DNA from 4 places in the Dechloromonas sp. ARDL1 genome. Region 3 is predicted to be linked to each of the others. Evidence: predicted binding sites of a transcription regulator. Region 3 holds the regulator's gene; each other region holds the start of a gene.
The links. The regulator sigma-54, encoded in region 3, starts transcription at its own class of promoters, with help from an activator protein. The targets are predictions, from matches to a motif close to TGGCACGCTTNCTGCTNA.
Positions count from the first base shown of each region.

Region 1 (7,638 bases), 770 kb from region 3:
CGAATATCCGCAGGAAGCCATCGCCGAGTCGCTGAAGCACCTGCCGAAGGTGGGCTGATTCCGTGAAAGTTCTGGTTTTCCTGCTCGTTCTCGGCAATCTGCTGTTCTACGCCTTCACCGCCGGCTACCTCGGCCATGCGGACAACCCGGATGCCGGCCGGGTCGAGCAGCAGATCGTGCCGGATCGCCTGCGCATTGTTTCGCGTGGCGAAGCGCCCGCTGTTCAGCCTCTGGCCAAGCCCGACTCGGCGCCCGCTCCCGAGGGTGAGTCTGCCAAGCCGGAGGCAACGCCGGAAGTCGACAACAAGGCGGAAACGCCCAAGGAAGAGGCGCCGGAGAAGCCGGATACGCCGGTCTGCCTGGCCTGGCGGCAACTGACCCCGGCCGAAGGCGACAAGGTGGCGGCGATGATGGGCAAGCGTTTTGCCGAATTCAAGCTGAGCCGCAAGGCGACGGCGGCCGAGGGCAACGGCTGGTGGGTCTACATTCCGTCGCTGCCGGGCAAGGCCGAGGCCGACAAGAAAGCCGGGGAATTGCGCGACCTGGGGGTCTCCGACTTTTTCATCGTACAGGACGGCCCCAGTCGGCATGCCATTTCGCTCGGTATCTTCAGTGCCGAGAAAGGGGCTGCCGACCGGCTGGCGGAGCTGAAGGCCAAGGGCGTCCGCTCGGCGGTTTTCGGGCCGCGTCCGAGCAAGGAAACCGTCGTCACCCTGCAGGTGCGCGGGCCAGTCGGCCAGAAGGCGGCAGTCATCGCCGCAGTGGCCGATGCCGTGCAGAAAACCGACGCACTGGCCTGCAAGTGAGTCGCTACATCGTCGGCCTGACGGGCGGGATCGGCAGCGGCAAGAGCACCGTGGCCGACCTGTTCGTTGCGCACGGTGCGCAGCTGGTCGATACCGATGCCATCGCGCATGAACTGACGGCCCCCAACGGCGCCGCGATGCCGGCGTTGATCGCCGAATTCGGAGCGGATATTGCCGGCAGCACGGGGGCGCTCGACCGCGCGGCGATGCGGCGGCACGTTTTTTCCGATCCTTCGGCTCGGGGGCGGCTCGAGGCGGTGCTGCATCCGCTGATCCGAACGCTGTCGGCGGCGCGTTGCCAAGCCGCGAGCTCACCGTACGTCATTCTGGCTGTTCCGCTACTTGTCGAGTCGGGCAACTACCGCGAGCGTTGCGACCGGGTCGTTGTCGTCGACTGCCCCGAGAGCCTCCAGGTGGAACGGGTCATGGCGCGCAATGGCATGGCGCGCGAGGAGGTGTTGGCGATCATGGCGGCGCAGGCGACGCGTGCGCAACGGCTGGCGGCGGCGGATGATGTGGTGGTGAACGACGAGGGGCGCGACAGGATTGTTCGGCAAGTAGCCGAGCTGCATCAAAAATATCTCTTACTTTCCGCCGAAAAAGTTAAAGCTGGCTGTTGAGATTTGAGTGCAAATGGCTCAGAATAAACAAAATTTTCCGTCTTTCGGGCCGTCTTTCGCGTGATCACCTACGAATATCCCTTCAACGAGCGCATCCGCACCCTGCTGCGTCTTGAGGATTTGTTCGAGAAAGCCGCGTATTTCACGCAGGAAGAAGGTGCTTTGGAGCACCATGCGGCCTTGGTTTCGCTGTTCGAGATTCTCGAAGTCGCCGGCCGCGCCGACCTGAAGATGGACCTGATTCAGGAACTCGAGCGCCAGCGCCAGACGCTGCTCGCCTTCCGCAACAACCCCGATATTTCCGAAGAGGCCCTGTCCGGAGCGCTCTACGAAATCGAGCAGTCGTCGGCGGCCTTGCTTGGTATGCACGGCAAGATCGGCCAGTACCTGCGCGAGAACGACTGGCTGATGAGCATCAAGAGCCGCGCCGTGATTCCCGGCGGAGTCTGCGAATTCGACCTGCCGTCCTATCACTGGTGGCTGCACCGCCCGCTGGATACGCGTCGCGATGCGCTCGAAGCCTGGACCAGGCCGATGCTTCCCTTGCGCGACGCGGCGGCTATCGTGCTGCGCCTGTTGCGTTCCAGCGGCCGTCCGAAGAACTACACCGCGGCGCTCGGTCAGTTTCAGCTCAATCTGGGGGGCTCGGCGGCGCAGATGGTGCGCGTTTCCGTCGCTGCCGACGAGCAGGCGATTCCCGAAGTCAGTGCCAACAAGTATTTCCTGAATATCCGCTTCACCAAGCCGCCGGCCGGCGAAATCAAGGCCCGGGGCTGTGAGCGCGATGTCGCTTTCGACCTCACCTTCTGCAATCTCTGATGGCTGCGCGCAAGGTCCGCTGTCCGCAATGCGGTGAGGATGCGCTGTGGGCGCCCGAGAATCCGTGGCGGCCGTTCTGTTCCGAACGTTGCAAGCAGATCGATCTTGGCTGCTGGGCCAGCGACTCCTATCGCATCGAGAGCAAGGCCGGAGACGACGGCCTGCCCGACCTCGATCTTCCGGATACGCCGCTTCGCTGATTTGCCGCGTAGCCCACAGCGGGCCGGCGCAGCCCGTTTCTCAAGCTTACCATCCACGCATCAAGGCAATGCCGTGCGCGCCGTTGTCTTGTGCCTTTGGCAGCATTTCCGGGCGCATGCCGCCCAGGGCGAAGACCGGCAGGGTGTTGCCTGCCAGCAAGCGGCCGAACTCCGCCCAGCCGATGCCGTCGGCATCGGGGTGGGTCGGCGTCGGCAGGACCGGTCCGAGCAGGGCGTAGTCGAGGCCGAGTTCGCCGGCGCGGGCGATTTCCTCGGCCGTGTGGCAGGAGGCGCCGACCCAGGCAAAATCAGGGCGTTCGCTTAATCCGGCGAGACGGGCGGCCGAGAGGTGTAGCCCGTCGGCGCCGACGCGACGTGCGATGTCCTCGTCGTCGTTGATGACGACCAAGGCGCCATGGCTGCGTACCAGGCGGCTCACGGCTTCGGCGAACCACAGGCGTTGCGCCGTGGGCCAACCCTTGTCGCGGACCTGGACCAGGCGCAGGCCGCCGAGCAGGGCTTCTTCCAGGCGTTCGAGCTGGCGTTCCGTGCCCTCGATTTCGGCCATCGTGATAGCCATCGTCGTCGGCAGGGAAAGGGCTTTCAGGATCGGGTCGTTGGCTGGCAGGATGGGGGCGACGCTGGCCGGCCGACCGACGGGCAGCCAGTCGACAGCCGAATGCTCGAGCGGCGCCGTGATGCCAATCTCGCCGTCCCAGGCCGTGACGCGCCAGAAGTTGAGGCGGACGGTGGCGTGCGGATAGGTGAAGACCCGGGTCAGCCACGGCGAGCAGGCGGTCACGGTGATGCCCAGTTCTTCCTGCAGCTCGCGGATCAGCGCCTGACGCACCGTTTCGCCCGGCTCGACCTTGCCGCCGGGGAATTCCCAGTAGCCGGCGTAGACTTTGCCCTCCGGGCGCTGCGCCAGCAGGAATTCGCGGCCATCGGCGCGCAGCATGACGGCGGCGGCGACTTCGACGACGGGGCTCACTTGTTTTTCTTCCGTGCGGGTTTCTGGCGGCCGGCAAGATCCTTGGCGAATTGCCAGGCGACACGGCCCGAGCGCGAACCCCGAGCGAGCGCCCAGTTCAGCGCCTCGCGCTCGCTGGCCGCGATCACTTCCGGGGAAACGCCCAGTTCGCCTGCCCAGTGCTTGAAGACGGCGAGGTAGTCATCCTGGCTGAATGGGTAGAAGGAGATCCACAGGCCGAAGCGATCGGATAGGGAGACCTTCTCCTCGGTCGTGTCGCCGGGGCGGATTTCGTCGTTGACGGTATGCGTTTCGAGGTTTTCCGAAAAATACTCGGGCATCAGGTGGCGCCGGTTCGAGGTGGCGTAGATGAGCACGTTGTCCGGCGGCGCGGCGATGGAGCCGTCGAGAACCGACTTCAAGGCCTTGTACGAGGTTTCACCGGCCTCGAACGACAGGTCGTCGCAGAAGATGATGAATTTCTCCGGCCGGCCTTCGAGCAGGTCGAGAATGTCGGAGAGGTCGATCAGGTCTTCCTTGTCCACCTCGATCAGGCGAAGTCCTCGGTGTGAAAATTCGTTGAGCACGGCCTTGACCAGCGACGATTTGCCCGAGCCGCGCGAGCCGGTGAGCAGGACATTGTTGGCGCTGCGGCCGGCGACGAATTGACGGGTATTGGCGACGATGCGCTCTTTCTGGTCGTCGATCGTTTCCAGGTCATTCAGGCGGATCGGGTGCGGGTGGCGGACCGCATGCAGCCAGCCGCGATGCTGGCTCTTGCGCCAGCGGAAGGCGACGGCAGAGGCCCAGTCCGGAGCGGCCGGCGGCTGCGGGAGGGTGGCTTCGAGGCGGCCGAGCACGGCCTCGGCGCGGGCGAGCAGGCGTTCCAGATTCGGGGATTCGGTCATGGTGGCGGGTATACTTCGCGGCAAACCGAGAACTCTAGCTAAACCCATGAGAAAAATCCAAACTGCCGCCACTTTAATTTTGGCGCTCCTGGCCGCCTGCTCGACGACTCCGCCGACGCCGGCGCCGCTCGTCTGTCCGCCATGCCCGACCTGCGCCGCCTGTCCGGCTGTTGTGCCGCCTCCGCCGGTTGTCACGCCGACGCCGTTCGCCCGCACACTGACGGCTGCCGCCTGGAGCGATTTGCCGGGCTGGACGGAGGACGATGTCGGTGCGGCCTGGGCGCCGTTCCTGCAGAGCTGCCGTGGGGTGGCGAGCAAGCCGAACGGACCCGGCTGGAAACGTGTCTGCGATCTGGCACGGTCGGCCGATGGCAAGCCGGGTTTTCAGCCCCGCCGTTTCTTCGAGCAACATCTCAAACCCTACGCCGTTTCCAATGGCGATGGAGCCAACGGCCTGGTCACGGGCTACTACGAGCCGCTGCTGCGCGGTAGCCGCAACCGGGTCAAGGGATACGAACAGCCGGTTCGCGGTGTTCCCGACGACTTGCTCACCGTCGATCTCTCGGCCGTCTTCCCCGAGCTGAAGGACAAGCGGGTGCGTGGCCGCCTGGAGGGCAACAAGGTCGTGCCCTACTGGTCGCGTGCCGAAATCTCGGCCAGGGGGGACAAGGTACCGGGCAAAATCTTGCTCTACGTCGACGACGCGGTGGAACTCTTCTTCCTGCAGGTGCAGGGTTCGGGTCGGGTCCAGCTGGCCGACGGCGGCATGGTGCGTTTGAACTACGCCGACCAGAACGGGCATCCCTACCAGTCGATCGGCAAGACGCTGGTCGAGCGTGGCGAACTGAAGCTGGAAGAGGCGTCGATGCAGGGCATCCAGGCTTGGGCGCGGGCCAATCCGGCGCGTCTGGAGGGTTTGCTCAACGCCAACCCCAGCTATGTCTTCTTCCGCGAGGTGCCGAACAGCAACGATGGGCCGATCGGTGCTTTGGGCGTGCCCTTGACCGCCGAACGCAGCATTGCCATCGATCCGCGTTCCATTGCCCTCGGTTCGCCGGTTTTTCTGGCAACCACCCGACCGAATACGACGCAGCCGATGAATCGTCTGGTCATGGCGCAGGATACCGGCGGCGCCATCAAGGGCGCGGTGCGCGCCGATTTTTTCTGGGGATTCGGCAAGGAGGCCGGCGAACAAGCCGGCCGCATGAAGCAGAGCGGTCGCATGTGGGTGCTCTTGCCTGCTGAGCTTGCTCCGAAATGAGGCGCGGGCGCACCGATAACGAGCGGGGCGCCTGATATCTGCACCATTGTGGTGCTAATTGACCGTGAATGACTTTGGCAACGCACTGATTTGCAACATTTTTTGCGCACTGGAATGGTGCTTGCTTTTCCGTTTGCCATCTTTGCATTGGGGGTTCCATGGAAGCATATCAATCCGGTAGTAACGTGTTGTTTATCCTGCTCGGCGCCATCATGGTGCTGGCCATGCACGCGGGATTCGCCTTTCTCGAGGTGGGAACGGTGCGCAAGAAGAATCAGGTGAACGCGTTGGTCAAGATCCTGAGCGACTTCGGCGTGTCGACCATTGCCTACTTTTTCATCGGCTACAGCATCGCCTACGGCGTCAATTTCTTCTCCGGCGTCGAAACCCTGATGGAAAAGAACGGTTTCGAACTGACCAAGTTCTTCTTCCTGCTGACCTTCGCTGCCGCAATTCCCGCCATCATCTCCGGCGGCATCGCCGAGCGCGCCAAGTTCCACCCGCAGCTGATCGCCACCTTCATGCTGGTCGGCTTCGTCTATCCGTTCTTCGAAGGAATCGCCTGGAACCAGGCCTTCGGTGTGCAAGCCTGGCTGAAGGCGACCTTCGGCGAAGAGTTTCACGATTTCGCGGGTTCGGTGGTCGTGCATGCCATGGGGGGCTGGATCGCCCTGCCGGCCGTGCTCCTGCTCGGTGCGCGCTACGGCCGTTACAGCAAGGATGGCCGCATCTCGGCGCACCCGCCGTCCTCTATTCCCTTCCTGGCGCTTGGTGCCTGGATCCTGACCGTAGGCTGGTTCGGCTTCAATGTGATGAGCGCGCAGACGCTGGACAAGATTTCCGGCCTGGTCGCCCTGAATTCGCTGATGGCCATGGTGGGTGGCACGCTGGTCGCCTTGCTGGTGGGCAAGAACGACCCGGGCTTCCTGCATAACGGCCCGCTCGCTGGCCTGGTCGCCGTGTGCGCCGGCTCCGACCTGATGCACCCGATTGGGGCGCTGGTTGTTGGCGGCGTGGCCGGTGGTTTGTTCGTGGTCATGTTTACCCTGACACAGAACCGCTGGAAGATCGACGACGTTCTCGGCGTCTGGCCCTTGCATGGCCTTTGCGGCGCCTGGGGCGGCATCGCAGCCGGTATCTTCGGCACCAAGGCTTTCGGTGGTGCCGGCGGCATCGCCTTCATGCCGCAACTGATCATGACTGTCTTGGCCATCGTCGTTGCCCTGGTCGGTGGCGCCATCGTCTATGGCACTCTGAAGACTGTGCTCGGTCTGCGCCTGGATCAGGAGGAGGAATATCAGGGGGCCGACCTCAGCATACACAAGATCACGGCGACGCCGGAACGTGAACCGAACTGGTAAGTTGATTTGATTGGGAACAATAAAGTCTGTCGGGCGAGAATAAAGATTATCGGACAGTAGATGTATGAGGCCCGGCGCATGCCGGGCTTCGTCTTTTCTGGTCTTCTACAGTTCGGCCAGGCCGCTTGAGGCTCCTGTTGCGTAACGCAAGCAATGCATCGGGTTGCTGCCGGTGGCTGCGAATGTTGGAGGGCTATCTAGGTAGGTGGAGAACAGGGCAAACATAACCACCCGATAGTGGATCAGTTAAATGAGTACCGCGAACGTCCGGATTAGTCGATGTGCTGACTTCTGCGCTAGTTCAACCCAACGTCAGCAAGTGGCCGATAGCAGCAATCTCCCCCCTCTCGAAAGTGTTAACGCTCAATAAGGGCGGCCTCTTTTGCTGCAATCAACCGGGCTTCCCGCCAGCTTCCGTCATTGCAGTGTTGCCCGACCAGTGTTTGCGCCAGCCGGGCGACGGCGAGGGTGGCGGTGGAGGCGGGGATTTGGCGGGAGGCGCAGAGCATGACACGGCGGGTCAGGCTTTCCGGGGCGATGGGCACGGCGCGCAGTTCGCCGCGTTCCAGTTCGCGTTGCAGCGGCATCGGCGGCAGCAGGGTGTGGCCGAGGCCGGCGAGGAGGCTGGTGCGCAGGATGCTGATCGAGCTGATGTCGGCCACCACGTTGGGGGCGGCGAGGCCGGCTTGGTTG
Region 1 covers NZ_CP168939.1:3,121,697-3,129,334, reverse strand. The annotation lists gene AB6Q56_RS15535 (TrpB-like pyridoxal phosphate-dependent enzyme) at 1-58, shown strand, start outside; gene AB6Q56_RS15530 (SPOR domain-containing protein) at 63-806, shown strand; gene coaE (dephospho-CoA kinase) at 803-1,426, shown strand; gene zapD (cell division protein ZapD) at 1,487-2,245, shown strand; gene AB6Q56_RS15515 (DNA gyrase inhibitor YacG) at 2,245-2,445, shown strand; gene AB6Q56_RS15510 (Nudix family hydrolase) at 2,492-3,436, opposite strand; gene AB6Q56_RS15505 (ATP-binding protein) at 3,433-4,323, opposite strand; gene mltA (murein transglycosylase A) at 4,370-5,584, shown strand; gene AB6Q56_RS15495 (ammonium transporter) at 5,743-6,945, shown strand; gene AB6Q56_RS15490 (LysR family transcriptional regulator) at 7,302-7,638, opposite strand, start outside.
Region 1: AB6Q56_RS15495 (ammonium transporter) is a predicted target of sigma-54. The motif match lies at 5,695-5,712, and genes of this name have one in related genera.

Region 2 (7,638 bases), 1.6 Mb from region 3:
TTGTAGAAGTTCGCGCGCAGCGTGATCGCGTTGCGGTCGCCGAGCAGGGTGGCGTACTTGACGTTGAAGTCGTCCAGCTTGTGGTTCATGTTGTCGCGGGCGCCGTCGCCCTGCTTGTGGCCGTAATCCAGGGTCAGGCCGCCGCCGCCGACATTGACCTTGCCGTTGAAGTAATCGCGGTTGCCGACGACGCCCTGGACGTAGCCGCCAAAGGTTTGCCGTGGGGCCGGGGTGATGTAGTTGACCACGCCGCCCACCGTCTGCGGCCCGAACATCAGCGAGCTGGCACCCTTCAGGACTTCGATGCGCTCGTAGCGGTCGACCATCGGATGGTAGTAGCTGGCGTTGTCGCCGTAGGGCGCATAGGCCAGCGGCAGGCCATCCTCAAGCAGGGTGATCTTGGTGGAGCGCGTCGGATTCAGGCCGCGCATCGCAATATTCGGGCGCAGTCCGAAGCCTTCCTCGTCGCGGGCGTGAACGCCGGGCACCTTGCGCAGCGCCTCGTTCACGGTGAAGACGTGGGAATCTTCCAGCTCCTTCTTGCCGAGAATCTGGCCGGCGCCGCCCAGGGTCGGCAGGTTTTCTTCGCTGCCGATGACCTTGACGGTCGGCAGGGTTTTTTCAGGGGGACTTTCCTTGGCATGGGCGGCCGGAAGGCAAGCGTACGCAGCGGCCAGCGCCAGCACGAGCGGAGTGGGAGAAAGGGGCTTTCTCGATAGACAAGACTTCATTGAGACTCTCCAGAAACAGTTTTTGTGATGCTGGCTGGCTGCCTGGAGACGTGCTTGGGTGGCTGGCTTGCAAATAGTGTGGGGACAGCGCGTTCAATTGTAAATAAAAGTAAGTCTCATTTCAATTCGTAAGGTGTGTGCGCTGGGGCAACACGCAACTTGGAAAAGAATGGATACAAATCGTCGCACAAAGACAATGTGAAAAATTCTTCTTTGGCGGGAAACTGAAGAGCATTGTCAGTCTTGAGGAGATTCCCATGCAATCCGATGAAGTCCGGCAAGCCCGTGTCGTTACAGATTTCATGATGGTGGCCAGGTGCTATTTCGGCATGGCTCCCGCAGCGCGACCGATGTTGCGTCGGGGCGGCCCATACGGTCGGCTACGCCCGGTTTTCCGTTCGTTGCTGGTTGTCGGCTCGCTCGGGACAGCGTTGGCGCAACCGGTATTTGCGCTGGAAACGATGCGTTCCACGGGGCTGGACAATGCCACGAGCAATTCGACCGACGGCGGGAAATCACCCGTTTGGCCGGCCGGTGTCGTGGCATTGCCGAAAAACCTTCCCATGACTGATTCATTTCAGGAGGAAAACAAAACATGAAAGCACTGAAGATGACGGTTGTAGCGGTGGCCGTTGCTGCCGCAGTGGGCGGTGCCTATTCCTTTGGCCAATTGCAGACGGTCGCCAGTCCCTATGTCGTGCCATCGGCTGCCGCCGCGCAGAATGCAGCGCCGCTCGGTTCTTCGGTTGCGCTGCCCGACATGCGCGGCATCATTGCCAACAATGCGCCGGCCGTGGTCAATATCAGCGTCAGCGGAACACGCAAGACCTCGGTCGGCGTGCCGCAGATTGATCCGGACGATCCGTTCTACCAGTTCTTCCGCCGCTTTGGCGGGCAGGTTCCCCAGGGCAAAACGCCGGTGCAGGGCCAGGGTTCGGGATTCATCGTCAGTGCCGAAGGGACGATCCTGACCAATGCCCACGTTGTCGAGGATGCCGACGAAGTGACCGTCAAGCTCAGCGACAAACGCGAGTTCAAGGCCAAGGTGCTGGGTGCCGACAAGTCCAGCGACGTGGCCGTGCTGAAGATCGATGCCAAGGGGCTGCCGGTCGTTCGCATCGGTGCGTCGGCGCCGACTCAGGTCGGCGAATGGGTGCTGGCCATCGGTTCGCCGTTCGGCTTCGAGAGCAGCGCCAGTGCCGGCATTGTCTCGGCCAAGTCGCGCTCGCTGCCGGACGGCAGCTATGTCCCGTTCATCCAGACCGACGTCGCGGTCAATCCGGGCAACTCGGGCGGCCCGCTGTTCAACATGAACGGCGAGGTGATTGGCATCAACTCGCAGATTTATTCGCGCAGCGGCGGTTACCAGGGTTTGTCCTTTGCCATTCCGATCGAGGTGGCGATGAACGTCGAGCGGCAGATCGTGACGACCGGCAAGGTTCAGCGCGGCAAGCTGGGCGTCAGCATCCAGGAGGTAAATCAGGCTCTGGCCGATACCTTCGGGCTAGCCAAGCCGGCTGGCGGCCTGGTCTCTTCCGTGGAAAAAGGCGGGCCGGCGGCCAAGGCCGGAATCGAGCCTGGCGATGTGATCATTGGCATCGACGGCAAGGCGGTGAATTCAGCCGGTGAACTGCCGGCGGCCGTGGCGCTGAAAAATCCGGGCGAATCGACCCGTCTGCAAATCTGGCGCAAGGGCCGGTCGCAGGATATCGAGGTCAAGGTCGGCAGCTTCAACGACGAGAAAGTCGCAGCGGTGGAAACGCCGAGCATGGACAAGGGGCGCCTGGGTGTCGCCGTCCGGCCGCTGACGCCGGAGGAAAAGCGCCAGGCCGACGTAAGCGCCGGACTGCTCGTCGAACAGGCCGGCGGCTCGGCCGCCAAGGCCGGCATCCAGCCGGGCGACATCATCCTGTCGGTGAACGGTCAAACGGTGAGCACCGCCGACCAGTTGCGCAGCGCCATTGCCAATGCCGGCAAGAAGGCGGCGATCCTGGTTGAACGGGACGAATCGCGCATCTTCGTACCGGTCGATCTTGGCTGATGGCTGTTTTTTAGCGCCGCCGCGCGCTCAATTGGCGTTCTTCTTCAGCCGGTATTGCAACTGCGGCCGGGTGATGCCCAGGGTGCGGGCGGCACCCGCCAGATTGCCGTCGGCGCGTTTGACGGCCTCGTCGATCAGGCGGGTTTCAAGGTCCTCGAAGGCAGTGCCGCTATCGAGAATGGCGTCGATCAGGGCCGAGGAGGGGCAGGGTTCCTTGGGCTGCTCCAGGCTGCCGGCCTGGGTGATCTGCGCCTCGCTGAAGTCGCTGTCGGCGACGTTGGCGAACAGGTGCTCGCGTTCGATCCAGCCGCCGTTGGGGGCGAGGATGAGGCCGCGCTCGATCATGTTTTCCAGTTCGCGCACATTGCCTGGCCACTGGTAGTGCTTGATCGCCTGCATCGCCTTGTCGCTGACGCCGAGCAGCTTCTTTTCGTAGAGCGTGCAGAAACGGGCGAGCATGGCTTCGATGAGCAGCGGGATGTCGGCGATGCGTTCGCGTAGCGGTGGAATCTGGATGGGGTAGACGCTGAGCCGGTAATAGAGGTCGGAGCGGAAGCGCCCGGCCTTGACCGCGGCCTGCAGGTCGACGTTGGTGGCGGCGACGAGGCGGATGTTCAGCTTGCGTACCCTGTCGTCGCCGAGGCGCTCGATCTCCCCCTCCTGCAGCACGCGCAGCAGCTTGGCCTGGGCGGCGAGCGGGAGTTCGCCGATTTCGTCGAGGAACAGGGTGCCGCCGTCAGCGCGCTCGAACTTGCCCATGCGCGAAGTCTGGGCGCCGGTAAAGGCGCCTTTCTCGACACCGAACAGCTCGGATTCGATCAGGTCGTTGGGCATGGCCGCGCAATTGACGGCGACGAACGGCCCTTGCTTGCGGTTGCTCATCTGGTGCAGGGTGCGCGCGAAACGCTCCTTGCCGACGCCGGTTTCGCCGAGCAGCAGCACGGTGACCTGGGTGCCCGAGGCGCGGGTGACGAGATCGTAGGCGTGCTGGAAACCCTTGGAATTGCCGACCAGTTGCGGCGTCTGCGTCTGCTGTGAAATGGTGGTGCGCAGGTAGTCGACCTGGTGGCGCAGTTCCAGCAGGTGGTTGAGCATCGAATCCGACTCGAAGTAGCTGGCGTGCTGCTCGGCGTCGTCCCACTCTTCGAGCGGCTTGCCGACGATGCGGCAGTGGTTGTGCCCGCAGGCGACGCATTCGACCTCCTTGAACAGGATGAAGCGACCCATGAAGGCGGAGGTGTAGCCCGAGGCGTAGCCAATCTGGGACCAGCACACCGGTTCGTCTGACTGGCCCAGTTCGCGCAGGTGGATGTCCTGCTCCCAGGAGTTCTCCCACAGGAATTCGCCATAGAAGCTGCCGCTGTCGAAGTCGAGTTTCATCTCGATCGGCGTGACGCGGACGATGCCCTCCAGCATGTGCAGTTGCGGGCCGGTGAAGAAGGCATCGGGCATCGACTGATGGCCACGGATACGCTTGGCGAGTTCGGCATCGCAGACGCCGGCGGCCTAGCCCATGCGGGTCAGCAGGCGGCGGGCGTGTTCCTTGCCGACCGAGCCGACCAGTTCGCGGCGCAAGGCGCCGAGCGCCGAGGTATGCATCAGCACCATGCGATTCTCGGCCAGCCAGATCGTGCCGTCCTTTTCGCAAAACTTGACCAGATTGCGCAGGTCGTTCGATTCCGGGTAACGGATGGTTGTCATCTTGTCTCTCTGTCGCGAAGGCTCTCCGTCGCCGGAGGCTGTCCACTTGTGTTTTTGTACTGGTGCCTGCCGGCTACCCGAACCATTTTTGCTCCAGAAGTCGGCAATTTTCTCGAGATTATTCCACGGTTTTGTTTGTCGTGGTGGATTGCCCTCGCCACGAACAGGCGTGCAATCCCGATGTCATTGCTGTCGTCGCTGCAGGCGGCTCTCCTATTACCCGGCAGTCATTGAGGGGGGCGAAACCGGTGCGCGCGGAGTTGATCATTTGATTAATCAACTCGAAATTTATTCACCATAACGTAATGATGCGCTGCGGAAAAATGCCTGTCCGTTTTCCGTGATTTGAATAAAAACAGTCGGTTAGCTTACTGGCATGCTCCTTGATAAAGAGAGCTCCGCCAGCGATGGGCGCTGTGCAGCTTTCAGAGGACAGGCGATGAGTCAGCACGAGAAGCAAGGCAGTACGTTCGACGCGGGGCGGCGCTATGTCCGCATCTGCAGGCGTCGGCCGGATGGCTTCATCGAATTCGAGTTTTCGATCGGCGATCCGGAACTGGCTGTCGAGCTGATGCTGCCGGAGTCGGCTTTCCACGAGTTTTGCCTGGCCAACGAAGTCATCGTGCTCGATCCGGCAGCAGCCGATCAGGGCGACTGGGTTTCCCGGTTGAACGATGCCTCGCGCCAGGGTTTTGAAGACGCAGTCTGAACACACCATCCCGCCAGCGGGAACAACGAGAGGAGACAAGCATGCAGATCGATCTGCGCACCGTGGCCATCAAGCCCTTGCGCCACACCTTCGACCATCTGGTCGAGCGCTTCGGCGACAAGCCGGCCAGCCGCTATCAGGAGGGCAGCTACAACATTCAGCAGGAACACATCTTCCACTACCGTCCGACCTGGGATGCCGACCGCGTGCTGTTCGACAGGAAGCGCACCAAGATCCAGATGAAGGATTGGTACGCGCTGAAAGACCCGCGCCAGTACTACTACGGCGCCTACACCATTGCCCGCGCCCGGCAGCAGGAGGCCGCCGAGTCGAGCTTCGAGATGATCGAGGATCGCGGCCTGGCCGAGCTGATTCCCGCCGAGCTAAAGCAGATCGCCCTCGATGTGCTGGTGCCGATGCGCCATGTCGAGTGGGGCGGCAACATGGGCAATTCCTACATCACCGCCTACGGCTACGGCACGGTCATCACCCAGCCCTGCCTGTACCACGCCATGGACCATCTCGGCGTTGCGCAGTACCTGACCCGCATCGGCCTGGTGCTCGATGGTCCCGAAGCCCTGGATGCCGCCAAGGAAGCCTGGATGTCCGGCACGGCCTGGCAGCCGATGCGCCGCCATGTCGAAAACCTGCTCGTGCTGCAGGACTGGTTCGAGATCTTCGTTGCCCAGAATCTGGTCCTCGAAGGCCTGCTCAACCCGATGCTGTACGACTACCTGGATGCCGACTTCTCGGCCAAGGGCGGTACCGCCATCTCGATGATGACCCGCTTCATGGCCGAATGGTCGGCCGAAACCGCCAAGTGGATCGATGCCCAGATCAAGACGGTGGCAGCCGAGTCGCCCGAGAACAAGGAGCAGCTGAGCGCCTGGGTCAAGCACTACCGCTCGGCGACCCGCGAGGCGCTGGCGCCGATTGCCCAACGCGCCTTCGGCGACAAGGCCGACGACGTGCTGGCCGATCTCGTTTCCGAATTCAACGCCCGCTGCGCCAAGCTTGGCCTGGCGGTCTAGGAGCATCCATGTCTACCGTATTCATCGCCTTTCAAACCAACGAGGACACCCGTCCCATCGTCGAGTCCATCCTCGCCGACAACCCGCATGCCGTGCTCGACGAGCAGCCGGCCATGGTCAAGATCAATGCCGAGGGCCAGCTGGTCATCAAGCGCGAATCCATCGAGGAGCGCATCGGCCGCAGCTTCGACCTGCAGGAGTTGCAGATCAACCTGATCACCCTCTCCGGGAATATCGACGAAGACGACGACCAGTTCACGCTGGCCTGGAAAAACTGAGCAAGGAGACTCTCATGGACATGAAAGCCAACAAGAAAAAGCTGGGCCTCAAGGAAAAGTACGCCCACATGACGCGCGGCCTGGATTGGGAAACCACCTACCAGCCGATGGACAAGGTCTTCCCGCAGGCGACCTTCGAGGGCATCAAGATTCACGACTGGGAGAAGTGGGAAGACCCCTTCCGCCTGACCATGGATGCCTACTGGAAGTACCAGGCCGAGAAGGAGCGCAAGCTGTACGCCGTGCTCGATGCCTTCGCGCAGAACAACGGCCACCTCGGCATCACCGACGCGCGCTACCTGAATGCGGTCAAGCTGTTCCTGACCGGCATTTCGCCGCTCGAATACGTCGCGCACCGCGGTTTTGCCGCCGCCGGCCGCAACTTCCCCGGCGTCGGCCCGCGCGTCGCCTGCCTGATGCAGTCGATCGACGAGATCCGCCACGCCCAGACGCAGATCCACGCGCTGTCGAACTACAACAAGTTCTACGAAGGCTTCCACGCCGGCGCCGCCCACCAGATCGAACGCATCTGGTATCTCTCCGTGCCCAAGTCCTTCTTCGACGATGCCTTCTCGGCCGGCCCCTTCGAATGGATGATCGCCATCGGCTTCTCCTTCGAGTACGTGCTGACCAACCTGCTGTTCGTGCCCTTCATGTCGGGCGCCGCCTACAACGGCGACATGGCGACCGTGACCTTCGGTTTCTCGGCCCAGTCCGACGAGGCCCGCCACATGACCCTGGGCCTCGAGTGCATCAAGTTCATGCTCGAGCAGGACCCGGACAACCTGCCCATCGTCCAGAAGTGGATCGACAAGTGGGCCTGGCGCGGCATCCGCGTGCTGACCCTGGTCGGCATGATGATGGACTACATGCTGCCGAAGCGCGTGATGAGCTGGAAGGAAGCCTGGGAAATCTACTTCGAGCAGAACGGCGGCGCGTTGTTCAACGACCTGGCCAAGTACGGCATCAAGGTGCCGGACTGCATCGCCCAATGCACGGTCGACAAGGAGCACATCTCGCATCAGGCCTGGTGCACCTTCTACCAGTACGCCCACGCCTCGGCCTTCCACACCTGGCTGCCGAACGCCGAGGAAATGGACTGGCTGTCCGCCAAGTACCCGAACACTTTCGACAAGTACTACCGGCC
Region 2 covers NZ_CP168939.1:2,240,100-2,247,737, reverse strand. The annotation lists gene AB6Q56_RS11050 (TonB-dependent receptor family protein) at 1-731, opposite strand, end outside; gene AB6Q56_RS11045 (hypothetical protein) at 869-1,330, shown strand; gene AB6Q56_RS11040 (DegQ family serine endoprotease) at 1,327-2,772, shown strand; partial or broken gene AB6Q56_RS11035 (sigma 54-interacting transcriptional regulator) at 2,800-4,473, opposite strand; gene AB6Q56_RS11030 (phenol hydroxylase subunit) at 4,913-5,182, shown strand; gene AB6Q56_RS11025 (aromatic/alkene monooxygenase hydroxylase subunit beta) at 5,224-6,213, shown strand; gene AB6Q56_RS11020 (MmoB/DmpM family protein) at 6,222-6,491, shown strand; gene AB6Q56_RS11015 (aromatic/alkene/methane monooxygenase hydroxylase/oxygenase subunit alpha) at 6,506-7,638, shown strand, end outside.
Region 2: AB6Q56_RS11030 (phenol hydroxylase subunit) is a predicted target of sigma-54. The motif match lies at 4,846-4,863, and genes of this name have one in related genera.

Region 3 (7,638 bases):
ATGGCCACCGAGAGCATGCCGCCGAAGGTGGTGTAGGTGAGCACGATGGCGGCACCGAGGATCATGCCGGCCGTCTGGCTGATGTAATCGTTGGTCACGACGTTGAAGACCAGGCCGAGCGCCTTGATCTGGGCCGATACCCAGCCCAGGTAGGAGGCGACGATGCACAGCGTGGTCAGCACTTCGACGCTGCGGTTGTAACGCATGCGGAAGTAGTCGCCCAGCGTCAGGATATTGAGCTTGTAGAGTTTCTTGGCGAAAAAGAAGCCGGCGATGATCAGGCACATCGACGAGCCGAAGGGGTCGGCGACGACGCCGGTCAGCCCTTCCTTGACGAAGGTGGCGGAGACGCCGAACACGGCCTCGGCGCCGAACCAGGTGGCGAACACGGTGGCGGTGACCACCGGTAGCGGCAGGTGGCGGCCGGCGACGGCGAAGTCCTTGGCGCTATGAACGCGGGTGGCCGCGTAGAGGCCGATGCCGATGGAAAGAAGCAGGTAGAGAACGACGAACCAGATCAGCATGGGCGCGCAACCGACAAGCTAAGGGGTTGAAATTGCGCGGATTATAAGGTTATTGCGCGTTTTCGCGACGTCAAAAAGGTGGCTCGCTGTGAAAATCCATGCGCTCGCCGGTTGCCGGATGCGCAAAGCCCAGATTCATCGCATGCAGCAGCAGGCGATCGGCCATTTTTTCCGCTACACCACCGTACAGATCGTCGCCGAGAATGGGGTGTTGCAAGGACATCATATGCACCCGCAACTGGTGCGAACGGCCGGTGACCGGTTCCAGTGCGACGCGGGTCGTCTGCTTCTCGATATCGCGGCCGAGCACACGGAAGCGCGTTTGCGAGGGGCGGCCGAGATCGAAATCGACTTTCTGCTTCGGCCGGTTCGGCCAGTCCACGATCAGCGGCAGGTCCACGCCGCCTTCGTCGTAGGGCAGCAGGCCGGCTAGCACGGCGACGTAGAGCTTGTCCACCTGGCGGTCCTGGAACATCTTGGAGAGACGGCGGTGCATGTCGGCGCCGCGGGCAAAGACCAGGATGCCGGAGGTCGACATGTCCAGTCGATGCACGGTCAGCGCATCCGGGTACTCCTGTTGCACCCGGCTGAGCAGGCAATCCGCCTTGTGCTCGCCACGGCCGGGAACCGACAAGAGACCGCAGGGTTTTTCGGCAATGATCAGGAAATCGTCGGCAAAAACAACGGGCGAAGCGCCAGGGGGTGGGGGCAGATAGGCAGTCATCGGGGGGCGAGGCGAATTCGGCAGCGGGCATCCTTGAAAGCCATCGGTTCCTGGCTCCAGCCCGGTCCCGGCGAGGTCTGCATGCAGCCCCGGGCACCGTCCACCTTGCTTGTCCACCAGTACCAGGGCGCCGGCGCACCGCTGGCGGCCGTGCCGGCCAGTAGCAGGAGAAGGATGGGTAAGCGTCTGATCGACATGAAGAATTTTCTTGCCAAGAAAAGGCGGGTCAATGTACTGTACGTATACACAGTATCCGGTTGGCCGTTATCGGGGGCGAATATACCGCGTTTGGGCCGGGCCGGATAAACGGTTTCCTGCAATTTCTATTCCATCTTTGGCCCCTGTGCCATAATCCGCTCAAATTTTCGAGGTCACACCATGGACGACAACAAGGCAAAGGCGCTCGCCGCAGCGCTGCAACAAATCGAAAAGCAATTCGGCAAAGGCTCCATCATGAAGATGGGCGACGCCGAAATCGACGAAGGCATTCAAGTCGTGTCGACCGGTTCGCTTGGCCTCGACATCGCGCTTGGTGTCGGTGGCCTGCCGCGCGGCCGCGTCGTCGAAATCTACGGCCCGGAATCGTCCGGCAAGACCACGCTCTGTCTGCAGGTCGTCGCCGAAATGCAGAAGCTCGGCGGCACGGCGGCCTTCATCGACGCCGAACACGCGCTCGATCCGCAATACGCCCAGAAGCTCGGCGTCAATGTCTCCGACCTGCTGATTTCGCAGCCGGACACCGGCGAACAGGCGCTGGAAATCGCCGACATGCTGGTCCGCTCCGGCTCGGTGGACATCATCATCGTCGACTCGGTCGCCGCCCTCACCCCGCGTGCCGAAATCGAAGGCGAAATGGGCGACCAGATGGTCGGCCTGCACGCCCGCCTGATGTCGCAGGCGCTGCGCAAGTTGACTGCCAATATCAAGAAGACCAACACGCTGGTTATCTTCATCAACCAGATCCGCATGAAGATCGGCGTCATGTTCGGTTCGCCGGAAACCACCACCGGCGGCAACGCGCTGAAGTTCTATGCTTCCGTCCGCCTCGACATCCGCCGCATCGGTTCGATCAAGAAGGGCGACGAGGTCATCGGTAGCGAAACCAAGGTCAAGGTTGTCAAAAACAAGGTTTCTCCTCCGTTCCGCGAAGCCATCTTCGACATCCTCTACGGCGAAGGTATTTCCCGCCAGGGCGAAGTCGTCGAAATGGGCGTCGCCCACAAGTTGGTCGACAAATCAGGTGCCTGGTACGCCTACAAGGGCGAGAAAATCGGCCAGGGCAAGGACAATGCCCGCGAATTCCTAAAGGCCAACCCGGAAATCGCCGCCGAAATCGAAGCCGGCATCCGCGAGGCCGCCAGCACCACCGTGATCAAGCCGACCAAAGCCAAGGCCGATGCCTGACCTGCGCGTGCGGGCCCTGCAACTACTCACCCGGCGCGATTACAGCCGGGCCGAGTTGAAGACCAAGCTCGCATCGCATGCCGAATCCGAGGAAGAACTCGACGCCGTGCTCGACACCCTGCAAAGCGAACGCCTGCTGTCCGATACCCGCTATGCCGCCCAGCGCGTCGTGGCGCGCGCCGGGCGTTACGGCAATGCGCGGCTGAAGCAGGAATTACGGCAGAAAGGCGTTGCTGACGAAGAAATCGCTGCCGCGCTTCCGGAGGGGGGCGATGAAACCGAACGCTGCCGCAGCGTCTGGCAGCGCAAGTTCAGGGAATTGCCGCAATCGCCGGAAGAGCGTGCCAAACAGCAGCGTTTCCTGCAATATCGCGGTTTTTCCAGCGAAGCCATCCGCCGCGTCCTGCGCGGTCTCGAGCAATGACCACGTCTGCCGCCAAACTGACCGCCAACAACCTGAAGAAGCGCTACAAGGCGAGGACCGTCGTCGAGGACGTTTCCTTCGAGGTCAAGTCGGGCGAGGTGGTCGGCCTGCTCGGTCCGAACGGCGCAGGCAAGACCACCTGTTTCTACATGATCGTCGGCCTGGTCGCGGCCGATGGCGGTGAAGTCCATATCGACGACAACCGCCTGACGCACCAGCCGATGCACAGCCGGGCGCGCCTCGGACTGTCGTATCTGCCGCAGGAAGCCTCGGTCTTCCGCAAGCTCAACGTCGAGGAAAACATCCGCGCCGTCCTCGAACTGCAGAAGCTGCCCGAAGCCGAACTGAACGACCGCCTGGAAGGCCTGCTCAAGGAGTTGCATGTCGACCACGTGCGCCACGTCAATGCGGCCGCCCTCTCCGGTGGTGAGCGGCGCCGCGTCGAAATCGCCCGGGCGCTGGCCACCAGCCCGCGCTTCATCCTGCTTGACGAACCGTTCGCCGGGGTCGATCCAATCGCCGTGCTGGAAATCCAGAAGATCATCCGCTTCCTGAAGGAGCGCGGCATTGGTGTGCTGATCACCGACCACAACGTCCGTGAGACCCTCGGCATCTGCGATCACGCCTACATCATCAATGCCGGTAATGTACTTGCTGCTGGACGGCCAGCTGAAATCGTGGAGAATGAAAGCGTGCGCAAGGTATATCTCGGCGAGCACTTCAAGCTCTGACCGAGCCGCACCAGACCCCAACCGATGAAGCCGGCACTCCAACTCAAACTATCCCAGCATCTGGCGCTGACCCCGCAGTTGCAGCAGTCGATCAAGCTGCTGCAGTTGTCGACCATCGAGATGCAGCAGGAAATCGAGCGCTACCTGCTCGAAAATCCCATGCTGGAACGCGAGGACGAGGGGCCGGAGTCGTTCGCCAACGCCCAGCAGTTTGATTCCCCGCGCAACGAGGAGTCGCGCAGCGAGAGCAGTGAAGAGCGCGAGCCGCGCGAGGACCGCGAAACCGAACCGCCGAGTTCGCCTTCCGAGGTCGATGACGACCGCTGGGCTTCCGATGCTGGCACTTTTACCGGAGCCGGCCGCGACGAAGACGATGACAGCGACAGCCAGGATATTCATGCTGCCAACGTCAGCCTGCGCGAGCATCTTGGCTGGCAACTCGGGATGACCCAGCTGAATGAGCGCGACCGCAGTCTGGTTCGCTTCCTGATCGAAGCGCTCGACGACGACGGCTACCTCTCGGCGTCCCTGCAGGAGCTGTGGGAAACCCTGCCGCCGGAATACGAGATCGAGCTCGAAGAGCTCGAAATCGCGCTGCGTCACATCCAGAACTTCGACCCGACCGGAATCGGTGCGCGCAATCTGCAGGAATGCTTGCGCCTGCAACTGAAGGCCTTGCCGGACGAGTACGATCGCAACGTGGCGCTGGTCATCGTCGAGAAACACCTTGAATTGCTGGCGGCCCGCGATTTCGCCAAGTTGCGTCGAGTCACCGGCTATGACGACGAGGATCTGAAGGCCGCCCAATCCCTGATCACCAGCCTGAACCCGCGTCCGGCTGCTGGCTATGCTCAGGTCGAGGCACGCTACATCACGCCTGACGTGATTGTGAAAAAGCTCAAGGGCAAGTGGACGGCCTACATCAACCCGGACGCCTATCCCCGTCTGCGCATCAACCGTTTGTATGCCGAGATTCTCGCCAAGCAGCGGCGCGGCAACGGCAACATGTCCACCCAGTTGCAGGAGGCTCGTTGGCTGATCAAGAACGTCCAGCAGCGCTTCGATACCATCCATCGCGTCACGCAGGCCATTGTCGACCGCCAGCGCCAGTTCTTCGAGCATGGCGAAGTCGCCATGCGGCCACTGGTCCTGCGTGAAATCGCCGACATCCTCGGCCTGCACGAATCGACGGTGTCGCGCGTGACCAGCCAGAAATACATGGCCACGCCGCGCGGCATTTTCGAACTGAAATACTTCTTCGGCAGCCATGTCGCCACCGATACCGGTGGGGCTTGTTCTGCCACGGCCATCCGGGCCTTGATCAAGCAATTGATCGGAGCCGAGGAAGGCAAGAAGCCCTTGTCGGATAGCCAATTATCCGAAATACTAGGCCAGCAGGGAATCGTAGTTGCCCGACGTACGGTAGCCAAATACCGCGAGTCGCTCAACATCCCACCGGTCAATTTACGCAAGACCCTGTAGAGAGAGGAGAAAAAAGTGAATCTGCAGATCAGTGGTCATCACATCGAAGTAACCCCCGCACTGCGCGAATACGTGGAAAACAAGCTGGATCCCGTGGTCCGTCACTTCGATAAAGTGACCGGCGTCAACGTGGTGCTGTCTGTCGAAAAGCTGAAGCAGAAGGCTGAAGTCACCGTGCACGTTCCGGGCAAGGACATGCATGTCGAAGAGTCCGGCGACGATCTCTATGCCGCCATCGATTCGATGTTCGACAAGCTTGACCGACAGGTCCAGAAGCACAAGCAAAAGGTCCAGGATCACCATCGCGGTGAAAAGCCCGGGCTGCATGCCGCCGAATAAGCGCCCAATGGCCGCAGCGTAAGCTGCGGCTTTGTTTTATCCACTCTTATGAACCCTCTCAACAATCTACTGAGTGCCGATCAGGTGCTGCTGAATCTCGAAGCCAGCAGCAAGAAACGCGTTTTCGAACAAGCCGGCATCCTGTTCGAAACCCGTCTGGGTCTGGCCCGCTCGACCATTTTTGACAGCCTGTTTGCCCGTGAAAAACTCGGTTCCACCGGTTTGGGTCAAGGCGTCGCCATTCCGCATGGGCGCATCAAGGGCCTCAAGCAGGCTGCCGGCGCATTCATGCGCCTGACAACACCGGTGCCCTTCGACTCTCCGGACGGCAGGCCGGTCGACCTGTTGTTTGTCCTGCTCGTTCCCGAGCAGGCGACCGAGCAGCACCTCCAGATCCTCTCGGAACTGGCCCAGCGTTTTTCGGACCGGGGATTCCGGGAGAAGCTGCAGACGGCCGCCGATTCGACCGCGGTTTTAGCGCTATTTCAGTCCTGAGTTCCAGTCGTGCGTCACGTCAGTCTGGTTCAGCTATACAAGGATAATCGGGAAAAGTTGCTGCTGAACTGGCATATTGGTCAGAACGCAGACCGTCGCATCGAAATCAAGGGCTCCAACAGCTACGGGGCCGATTTGGTTGGTCATATCAACATCATTCACCCAGAGCGTGTGCAGGTGCTTGGCCTGGCCGAGTATGACTGGGCGATGCACATTGGCGAGCGGCGTTTCGGCCAGATGTTTGTCGACCTGCTCAGTGCTCAGCCGCCAGCCGTCATTGTCGCCGATGGCCTGACGCCGCCGTCCCAAGTGGTGGAAACCTGTACCCAGACAGGTACGCCGTTGATCAACTCGCCCAAGCCCTGCTCGGCAGTCATCGACCTGCTGCGTATCTATCTATCGGCCCGCCTCGCCGACACCGTCAGCCTCCATGGCGTCTTCATGGATGTCCTGGGGATGGGCGTACTGATTACCGGCGATTCGGGGGTCGGCAAGTCGGAACTGGCACTCGAACTCATCTCCCGGGGGCATGGCTTGGTCGCCGACGATGTGGTCGAGATGGCACGAATTGCGCCGACCACCATCGAAGGCCGCTGCCCCGGCATGCTGCGGGATTTCCTCGAGGTGCGTGGGCTCGGGCTGCTCAATATCCGGACCATCTTCGGCGAAACCGCCTCGCGCCGGAAAATGAAGCTCAAGCTGATTGTTCATCTGCAAAAGACGGCTGCCGCAGCCGATGCGCCCCGTCTCCCCCTGGATGCCCAGACCCAGGAGGTGTTGGGGGTTCCGGTGCGCAAGGTCGTCATTCCCGTGGCGGCCGGTCGCAACCTGGCGGTCCTGCTCGAGGCGGCGGTACGCAACACCATCCTGCAATTGCGGGGCATCGATAGCCTGCAGGATTTCATGGATCGCCAGCAGCGCATGATGCTTGACGATGACGCATGAATCGCTGATAGTACGTCGGCGTTTTTGCACACTACGGGGGACATCCACCATGAAAAAACTGATCGCGCTGCTGCTTGTCGCGTTTTCCGCCAATGCCGTTTATGCCGCCGACGATTGTGCTGCCCGCGCAGCCGAAAAGAAGCTGGCTGGCGCTGCCAAGAACAGTTTCATGAAGAAATGCCAAGCCGACGCCGGGGCTCCCGCCGAAAACGCCGAGTGCGCCGCAAAGGCCAAGGAAAAGAAACTGGCCGGTGCCGCCAAGAACAGCTTCATGAAGAAATGCTCGGCTGACGCTGCCGCAAAGTAATCCGAACCGAGAAGAAATATATCCGACGTCGGCCGCCTTCAGGCGGCCGATTGCCGTTTACAGATGCTCGAAGTCGGCGAGGTCCGACTGTGGGTCGTTGGCGGAGCTGCCGAACCCGAATTTGCCTTTGCCGTCGAGTTGCATCTCATTGCGGCGAACCATGACTTCCTGGCGGCCGGACAAGGTCACGAAAGTGCCATTGGTACTGGTATCGATCAGGTAGAAGCCGTCGTTGCGGCGTTCGACGCGGGCATGTTGGCGCG
Region 3 covers NZ_CP168939.1:3,888,480-3,896,117, forward strand. The annotation lists gene AB6Q56_RS19220 (sodium:solute symporter family protein) at 1-524, opposite strand, end outside; gene AB6Q56_RS19225 (RluA family pseudouridine synthase) at 595-1,248, opposite strand; gene AB6Q56_RS19230 (hypothetical protein) at 1,245-1,445, opposite strand; gene recA (recombinase RecA) at 1,627-2,652, shown strand; gene recX (recombination regulator RecX) at 2,645-3,076, shown strand; gene lptB (LPS export ABC transporter ATP-binding protein) at 3,073-3,807, shown strand; gene AB6Q56_RS19250 (RNA polymerase factor sigma-54) at 3,832-5,289, shown strand; gene hpf (ribosome hibernation-promoting factor, HPF/YfiA family) at 5,305-5,628, shown strand; gene ptsN (PTS IIA-like nitrogen regulatory protein PtsN) at 5,677-6,123, shown strand; gene hprK (HPr(Ser) kinase/phosphatase) at 6,133-7,068, shown strand; gene AB6Q56_RS19270 (hypothetical protein) at 7,118-7,375, shown strand; gene AB6Q56_RS19275 (FHA domain-containing protein) at 7,433-7,638, opposite strand, start outside.

Region 4 (7,638 bases), 500 kb from region 3:
GGCTTGTTGAGGATCTCGAGCGGAATCATCGCCTTGCCAAGATCGTGCAGTAGGCCAGCCATGCCTGCCTCGCGTATTTGCAGTTCGTCGAGGTCTAGTTGGCGGCCCAACGCGATCATCAGGGCGCAGACGGCGACCGAGTGCATGAAGGTATAGTCGTCGGCTGTTTTCAACCGGGCGAGGCTGATCAGGGCGCCCGGATTGCGCATTACCGAATTCGAGATTTCCTCAACTAACGGTGCGACTGCTTCAGCTTCGATGGCCTTGCCCATGCGGGCTTCGTGGAACATCGAAACGACGGCCTCCTTGCCCTTGGCGACAATTCTCGATGCACGCTTGATTTCGTCGTTGAATGAAGCTTTTTCCTGAACGACAGGTTGCTCGACCGGAATAACCTCGGCGCTGACAACTTCCTGTGCCGGTTCGCCAGTGTCGACGTCAATATCGATACCTTTCGCGACGTCGATCCAGACCTCCTTGATCGGGCTTTCTGCAATGAGGATCAGGTCGTTGGGATCGGTCAGGACGAACTTCGTTCGCCAGAATGGGTGGTCCAGCCAAGCGCCGCAAAAGGCCTGCAGGTGCATGCCCAGAACCAATCGTTCGACAGGGATTTTCTTCAACATATCTGATGATCTTAACGAAAAAGGGAGCCTGGTAGGCCCCCTTCTTGCAAAACTTCACAAAGCTGTTGCCTTACAGACCGGCATCCGAACGGAGCAAATTGGCGCGATCAGTTGCCTCCCAGGTGAATTCCGGCTCGTCGCGGCCAAAGTGGCCGTACGCAGCGGTCTTCTGGTAGATCGGGCGGAGCAGGTCGAGCATGTTGACGATGCCCTTCGGGCGCAGATCAAAGTGCTTGCGGACCAGCGCGGTCAGGGTTTCGTTGCTGACCTTGCCGGTGCCGTAGGTCTCGACCATGATCGAGGTCGGCTCGGCGACGCCGATGGCGTAGGAAACCTGAACCAGGCAGCGCGAGGCGAGGCCGGCGGCAACGATATTCTTGGCGACGTAGCGGGTGGCGTAGGCGGCGGAACGGTCGACCTTGGACGGATCCTTGCCAGAGAAGGCGCCGCCGCCGTGCGGGGCGGCCCCGCCGTAGGTGTCGACGATGATTTTGCGGCCGGTCAGGCCGCAGTCGCCTTGCGGACCGCCGACGACGAAGCGGCCGGTCGGGTTAACCAGATACTTGATGTCGCCCTTGATCAGTTCCTTCGGCAGCACCGGCTTGATGATCTGCTCGATGGTGGCTTCGCGCAGGTCTTCCAGGCTGATGTCCGGCGAATGCTGGGTGGACAGCACGACGGTATCGATCGCGTGCGGCTTGCCGTCGACGTAGCGGATGGTGACCTGCGACTTGGCGTCCGGGCGCGCCCACGGCAGGCGGCCATCCTTGCGCAGCATGGCCTGGCGTTCGACCATGCGGTGCGACAGGTAGATCGGCAGCGGCATCAGCGACGGGGTTTCATCACAGGCGTAGCCGAACATCAGGCCCTGGTCGCCAGCGCCTTGGCCGAGGTTGTCGTCGTAGGCGGCGTTGACGCCCTGGGCGATGTCCGGGCTCTGCTTGTCGTAGGCGACGAGCACGGCGCAACCCTTGTAATCGATGCCGTATTCCGTGTTGTCGTAGCCGATGCGCTTGATGGTGTCGCGGGCAACCTGGATGTAATCGACGTTGGCGGACGTGGTGATCTCGCCGGCCAGGACGACCAAGCCGGTGTTGCACAGGGTTTCGGCAGCAACGCGGGAATGCTTGTCCTGCGACAGGATGGCGTCGAGGATGGCGTCGGAAATCTGGTCGGCAACCTTGTCGGGATGGCCTTCGCCGACAGATTCCGAGGTGAAGAGGTAATCGCTCATGAAGCGCTCCAGTGGTCCTTTGATCCGGCGTTACCAGCTTTGGACCACGAGCAGGCGACGCTTTAGCAGAATTTGTGAATCGCCCCGCAAGTTGTCTGTTTAACTCGGCGATTGGATAATGGTAACCTTTTCTCAGGGGGAATCAACCCCCGGGGCCTCATGGTTTTCCTTTTTCGCCTCCTTTCCCAGCTCCCGTTGTGCGTGTTGCATACCCTTGGCGGGCTGCTCGGCCGGCTGATCTATTGGCTGTCGCCAACCTATCGTCGGCATTTGCAGGAAAACCTGGCACAGGCCGGCATTGATCCATCGTTACGCGGTGCCGTGGCAGCCGAAACCGGCAAGCAGATGGTTGAGTTGTCGCGCATCTGGATGCGCCCACTCGACGAGGCCGTGCCGCTGGTTGCCGAGGTGGTCGGCTGGGAATTGGTCGAGGCGGCGCGCCAGGCCGGCAAGGGTATTGTTTTCCTGACCCCGCACCTCGGCTGCTTCGAAATCACCGCCCAGTATCTTTCGTCCTTTGGCGATATCACCGTGCTGTATCGCGAGCCCAAGTCGGCTGCTGCAAACGACTTGATCCTGATGGGCCGCAAGCGCGAGCACCTGCACCTGGCACCGGCCGACCTGTCTGGCGTGCGGGCACTGATCAAGGCCCTGAAGAAGGGGCAGATGGTCGGCATGCTGCCCGATCAGGCGCCAAAGACCGGCGAGGGCGTATGGTTGAAATTTTTCGGTCGTTACGCCTACACCATGACGCTGGCCGCCCGCCTGACGGAGACAGATGCCGTTTCCCTGCTTACCTGGGGAGAGCGCTTGCCGGGCGGACGCGGTTTCCGCATTCATTTTTCGCAGCCAACCAGCCCCCTGGCTGGTTCGACTATTGAGCGGGCGCAGCAGATCAATCATGAGATCGAAGCGCTGATTCGCCAGTGCCCGAAGCAGTACCTGTGGGGCTACAACCGCTACAAACGACCGGGGGGTGCTGAAGCGCCGCCAGCGGAGTGATTCTTGAAAATCTTTCTTACCTACATCCTCGTCGCCTTTCTGTGGTTGCTGCACTGGCTGCCGCTCCCCGTCCTGCGAGCGTTGGGCGCTGGGCTGGGGCGTCTGCTCTACGCCGTCGGGCGCGAGCGGCGCAAGGTAGCGCTAACCAATCTGCGCCTGTGTTTTCCGGATAAAACGGAAGCGGAACGCGAAGATATTGCCCGCCGGCATTTCGTCGCCTTCGCGCAGGCCGTGCTCGACCGCACGCTGGGCTGGTGGGCCTCAAAGGAGCGGCTGGAACGCATCATCCGGATTCATGGTGTTGAGCATCTCACAGATCCTGGGGGGCGCCCGATCATCATGTTGACACCACACTTTGTCGGCCTCGATGCCGGCGGGACGGTGGTGTCGATGCACGTAGTGGGCTGCAGTGTATTTTCGATGCAGAAGAATCCCGTGCTCAACAAGCTGCTTTATGATGGACGGATGCGTTTCAACAAGGCGGTACTGTTGTCGCGCCAGGACGGCATGCGCAAGATCGTCAAGGCCATGAAGGACGGACATCCCTTCTATTACCTGCCGGACATGGATTTCGGCCCGAAGGAGTCGATTTTCGTGCCCTTCTTCGGGGTCCAGGCGGCGACCATCCCGGCGCTGTCCCGCCTGGTGCGGTTGACCGGGGCCCGCGTGGTACCGGTGATTTGCCGACAATCTCCCGATGGCTACGATATCGAAGTCATGCCGCCTTGGGAGAGCTTTCCCGGCGCCAGCGTCGAGGCCGACACTGAATATATGAACCAGTTTATCGAAAGCCAGGTACTGCGCATGCCGGAGCAGTATTTCTGGTTGCACAAGCGCTTCAAGACCCGGCCACCCGGAGAACAGAGGTTTTATAAATGAACAGCAACCTGAATGTCGAAATCCGCTCCGTGACGCCGCCCGATGTGCCGGCGATTGCGGCGCTGGCCCGTGAAATCTGGCAGGCGACCTATCCCGGCATCATCACCCAGGAGCAGATCGACTTCATGCTCGAGCAGCGCTATGGGCACGAGCGTTTGTACGATGATCTGGAGGACCTGCACAAATGGCTCGACCAGGCTTTCCACGAAGGGCGCCGCGTCGGTTTTGCCTTCAGCGAAATCTATAAGGGCGAGTTCAAGCTCGACAAGCTCTACATCCATCCGGACGTGCAGCGGCGCGGCGTCGGCGGGCAACTGATCGCCCACGTTGCCGAGCGGGCCAGGAAAGCCGGTTACCCCTGCGTCATCCTGCAGGTGAACAAGCGCAACGTGAATGCCATCGATTCGTACAAGAAGTACGGTTTCGCTGTTCGCGAAGTCATGGTCGACGACATCGGTCACGGCTACGTGATGGACGATTACGTGATGGAGAAGAAACTTTAAGAATTTGGGGCAACGTGCTGTCTCTGCTATGATTTTCCGAGTCATTCAGCGGAGCCGCACGTGAAACTCAAATTCTCCAAGATGCACGGCCTGGGCAACGATTTCGTTGTCCTCGACGGCGTGCGCCAATCGGTTTCCCTGAGCCCGGAACAACTGGTTTATCTAGCCGACCGCCACTTCGGCGTCGGCTGCGACCAGATCCTGCTGGTCGAAAAGGCCGGGCAGGAGGGTATCGATTTCCGCTATCGCATCTTCAATGCCGATGGTGGTGAAGTCGAGCAGTGCGGCAACGGCGCGCGTTGTTTCGTGCGTTTCGTCCATGAGCAAGGCCTGACCGAGAAGCGGCAGATCCGTGTCGAGACGCTCAAGGGCATCATCGAGCCGCGCCTGGAGGCCGACGGCAACGTCACCGTCGACATGGGCGAGCCGCGCTTCCTGCCAGCCGACATCCCGTTCATGGCTGACGACGACGTGATCATCCACTTGCTCGATGTCGCCGACGAAACGCTGGAAACCAGTGTCGTCTCTATGGGCAATCCGCACGCAGTGCAGGTCGTCGATAACGTCGAGACGCACCCGGTCGAGCGGCACGGGCCGCTGATCGAACGCCACCAACGTTTTCCCAAGCGGGTTAACGCCGGCTTCATGCAGATCGTCGACCGCCACACCATCAAGCTGCGCGTCTATGAGCGTGGCTCGGGCGAAACCCTGGCTTGCGGCACCGGTGCCTGTGCCGCAGCCGTCGCCGGCATCCGCCGTGGCCTGCTCGATTCACCGGTTAGGGTAACGACGCGCGGGGGCGACCTGACCATCGCTTGGGGCGGCCCGGGGCGTCCTGTCCTGATGACCGGCCCGGCGGTTACCGTATTCACTGGAGAAATCGAATTATGAGCGCCATGTTCCCCGAGGAAATCGCGGACTATCTGAAGAACAATCCCGGCTTTTTTGAGCAATACGCCGACCTGATGGCACAGATTTTCGTGCCGCATCCGCATGGCGGCCGGGCGGTGTCGCTGGCTGAGCGCCAGATGCTGACGCTGCGCGAGAAAAACCGGGCCACCGAGAGCAAGCTCGCGGAATTGATTGCCTTCGGCGAGGAAAACGATGCAATCAGCGAAAAGGTGCATCGGCTGGCGGTGGCGCTGGTGGCTGCCGAAACCTTTCAGGCGGTTATCCATCTGCTGAACTTCCATCTGCGTGACGACTTCTCGGTGCCGCACGTCGCGCTTCGCCTGTGGGACAAGCCGGAAGGCATCGAGGATTTGCCGGAGTTCGCTGCGGTCAGCGAAGAATTGCAGGTCTTTGCCGAAACACTTGCCCGTCCGTATTGCGGGTCGACGGCCGGTTTCGGCACGGCCTCTTGGTTTGGCGAACACGCCGCGCACATCCGTTCGCAGGCGCTGATCGCGCTGCGCAACGGTGGTGGCACCATCGGCATGATCGCCCTCGGCAGCGAGGATATGCAGCGCTTCTACACCGACATGGGCACCCTCTATCTCGAACGCCTCGGCGAGATGGTTTCCGCCGCGCTGGCCCGGGTGACCAAGAGCGTGCTGTGACCGCATTGACGCTCGCCGATTCGCATTTGGCCGACTACCTGGCCGAACTGGCGGATCAGCGCCGGGCGTCGCCACACACCGTCTCGAATTACCGGCGCGACCTGGAAAAGCTGCTGGCTGCGGCCAGCGACGTCCCGCTGGCTGGCTTGCAGGTCCACCACATCCGCCGCTTCGTCGCCCAATTGCACGGGCAAGGGCTGTCTGGCCGCTCACTGGCCCGCCTGCTGTCGGCCTGGCGCGGCTTCTTCCATTGGCTCGGCGGGCGCGGCATGGTCAAGGCCAATCCCTGCGACGGCATCCGGCCGCCGAAATCGCCGCGCCTGTTGCCAAAGGCCTTGTCGGTCGACGAAACGGCGCGTTTGCTCGAGGCGTTTGAAGACGACGATCCCGTCCAGGCGGCGCGTGACCTGGCGATGTTCGAGCTGTTCTATTCCTCGGGTTTGCGCCTAGCCGAACTGGTCGCCCTCGATAGCGATGTGCTAGATGTCGTGCTGCGCGAAGGCGAAATCCGCGTCCTCGGCAAGCGCGCTAAGGCGCGACTGGTTCCGGTCGGCAGCAAGGCTCGTCAGGCGCTGGCTGCCTGGGCCACCGTGCGCGGCGAGTTGGCTTTGCCGGGCGAAAAGGCCCTGTTTGTCGGCGTGCGCGGCGCCCGCATCGCTCCGCGCATGGTTGAGGCCAGGCTGGAGCGGCGAGCCCTTCAACTCGGCTTACCAAGCCACGTTCATCCGCACATGCTGCGCCATTCCTTCGCATCGCATCTCCTGCAGTCCTCGGGTGACTTGCGGGCGGTGCAGGAAATGCTCGGCCACGCCAGCATTGCGTCGACCCAAGTCTATACTCATCTCGATTTTCAGCACCTGGCCAAGGTTTACGATGCGGCGCATCCGCGGGCCAAGGCCAAATTGGGCGGATGAGTATCGAATCCATGTCGCTTGCTTCGACATCGGTCGATAATGACACTTTGCTATCTATCAGGATGAACGCATGACCATGACCGGTACAGCTGCCTTGATCGTCATCGATTTGCAGAACGACTATTTTGCAGATGGCAAGTTTCCCCTGTGGCAGGCCGAAACGGTCCTCTCCAAGGTCGAGTCGGTTATTGCGGTGGCACGGGAACAAGCGATACCCGTGATTCTCGTCCAGCATGTTGCGGATGCGAGCAAAGGCGTGGCACCGTTCTTCAACCCCGGGACGCAAGGTGTTGAGCTCCATCAGCGCATTCGTGCTGCGGCGCCGGATGCCGTTGTCGTCGCCAAGTCCTTTGCTGACAGTTTTCTGAACACGACACTGGAGCAGGAGTTGGCTAAACGGGGTGTCGACACGCTGTTGATCTGCGGCATGATGACTCAGAATTGCGTAACCCATACAGCCATTTCCAAGGCAGCCGAAAAGTACCGTGTTTCGGTCCTTGGCGACTGTTGCACGACGGTCAGTGAGATGATTCACCGGATTGCCCTGAGCGCCTTGGCGCCCCGCGTTCAGGTTGTGGATGCGGGGCTTGCTCTGAAGTCCTGACTGGATAGGGGTAAAAGGTCAGGAAAATCAACCCTCAATTGACCTTTTTTCGTCCACCTACTATGATTGGCGGTTTCGAAAAATCGCCGGACTCAAGGAGTTTTCATGGCCATCAACCGTAACCGCCGTTCTTCCCTGGAGCGCCGCTGCGTTTCCAAGTCTACCAAGCGCCTGTTCAAAGGCGATGGCAAGACCATGTTCAAGACCATGTACGCTGCCGAGTGCCATCAGCGTAACCGCAAGGCCCTGGGCGCCTAATTCCACGCCCGAACCAACCGTGACTTTGTCGACTTCGCGTTGCCGTGCTACGTGCACTG
Region 4 covers NZ_CP168939.1:3,386,719-3,394,356, reverse strand. The annotation lists gene AB6Q56_RS16845 (HD-GYP domain-containing protein) at 1-626, opposite strand, end outside; gene metK (methionine adenosyltransferase) at 697-1,860, opposite strand; gene AB6Q56_RS16835 (lysophospholipid acyltransferase family protein) at 2,062-2,862, shown strand; gene AB6Q56_RS16830 (lysophospholipid acyltransferase family protein) at 2,866-3,741, shown strand; gene AB6Q56_RS16825 (GNAT family N-acetyltransferase) at 3,738-4,244, shown strand; gene dapF (diaminopimelate epimerase) at 4,305-5,135, shown strand; gene AB6Q56_RS16815 (DUF484 family protein) at 5,132-5,803, shown strand; gene xerC (tyrosine recombinase XerC) at 5,800-6,717, shown strand; gene AB6Q56_RS16805 (isochorismatase family protein) at 6,788-7,321, shown strand; gene AB6Q56_RS16800 (hypothetical protein) at 7,427-7,579, shown strand.
Region 4: metK (methionine adenosyltransferase) is a predicted target of sigma-54. The motif match lies at 1,923-1,940, and genes of this name have one in related genera.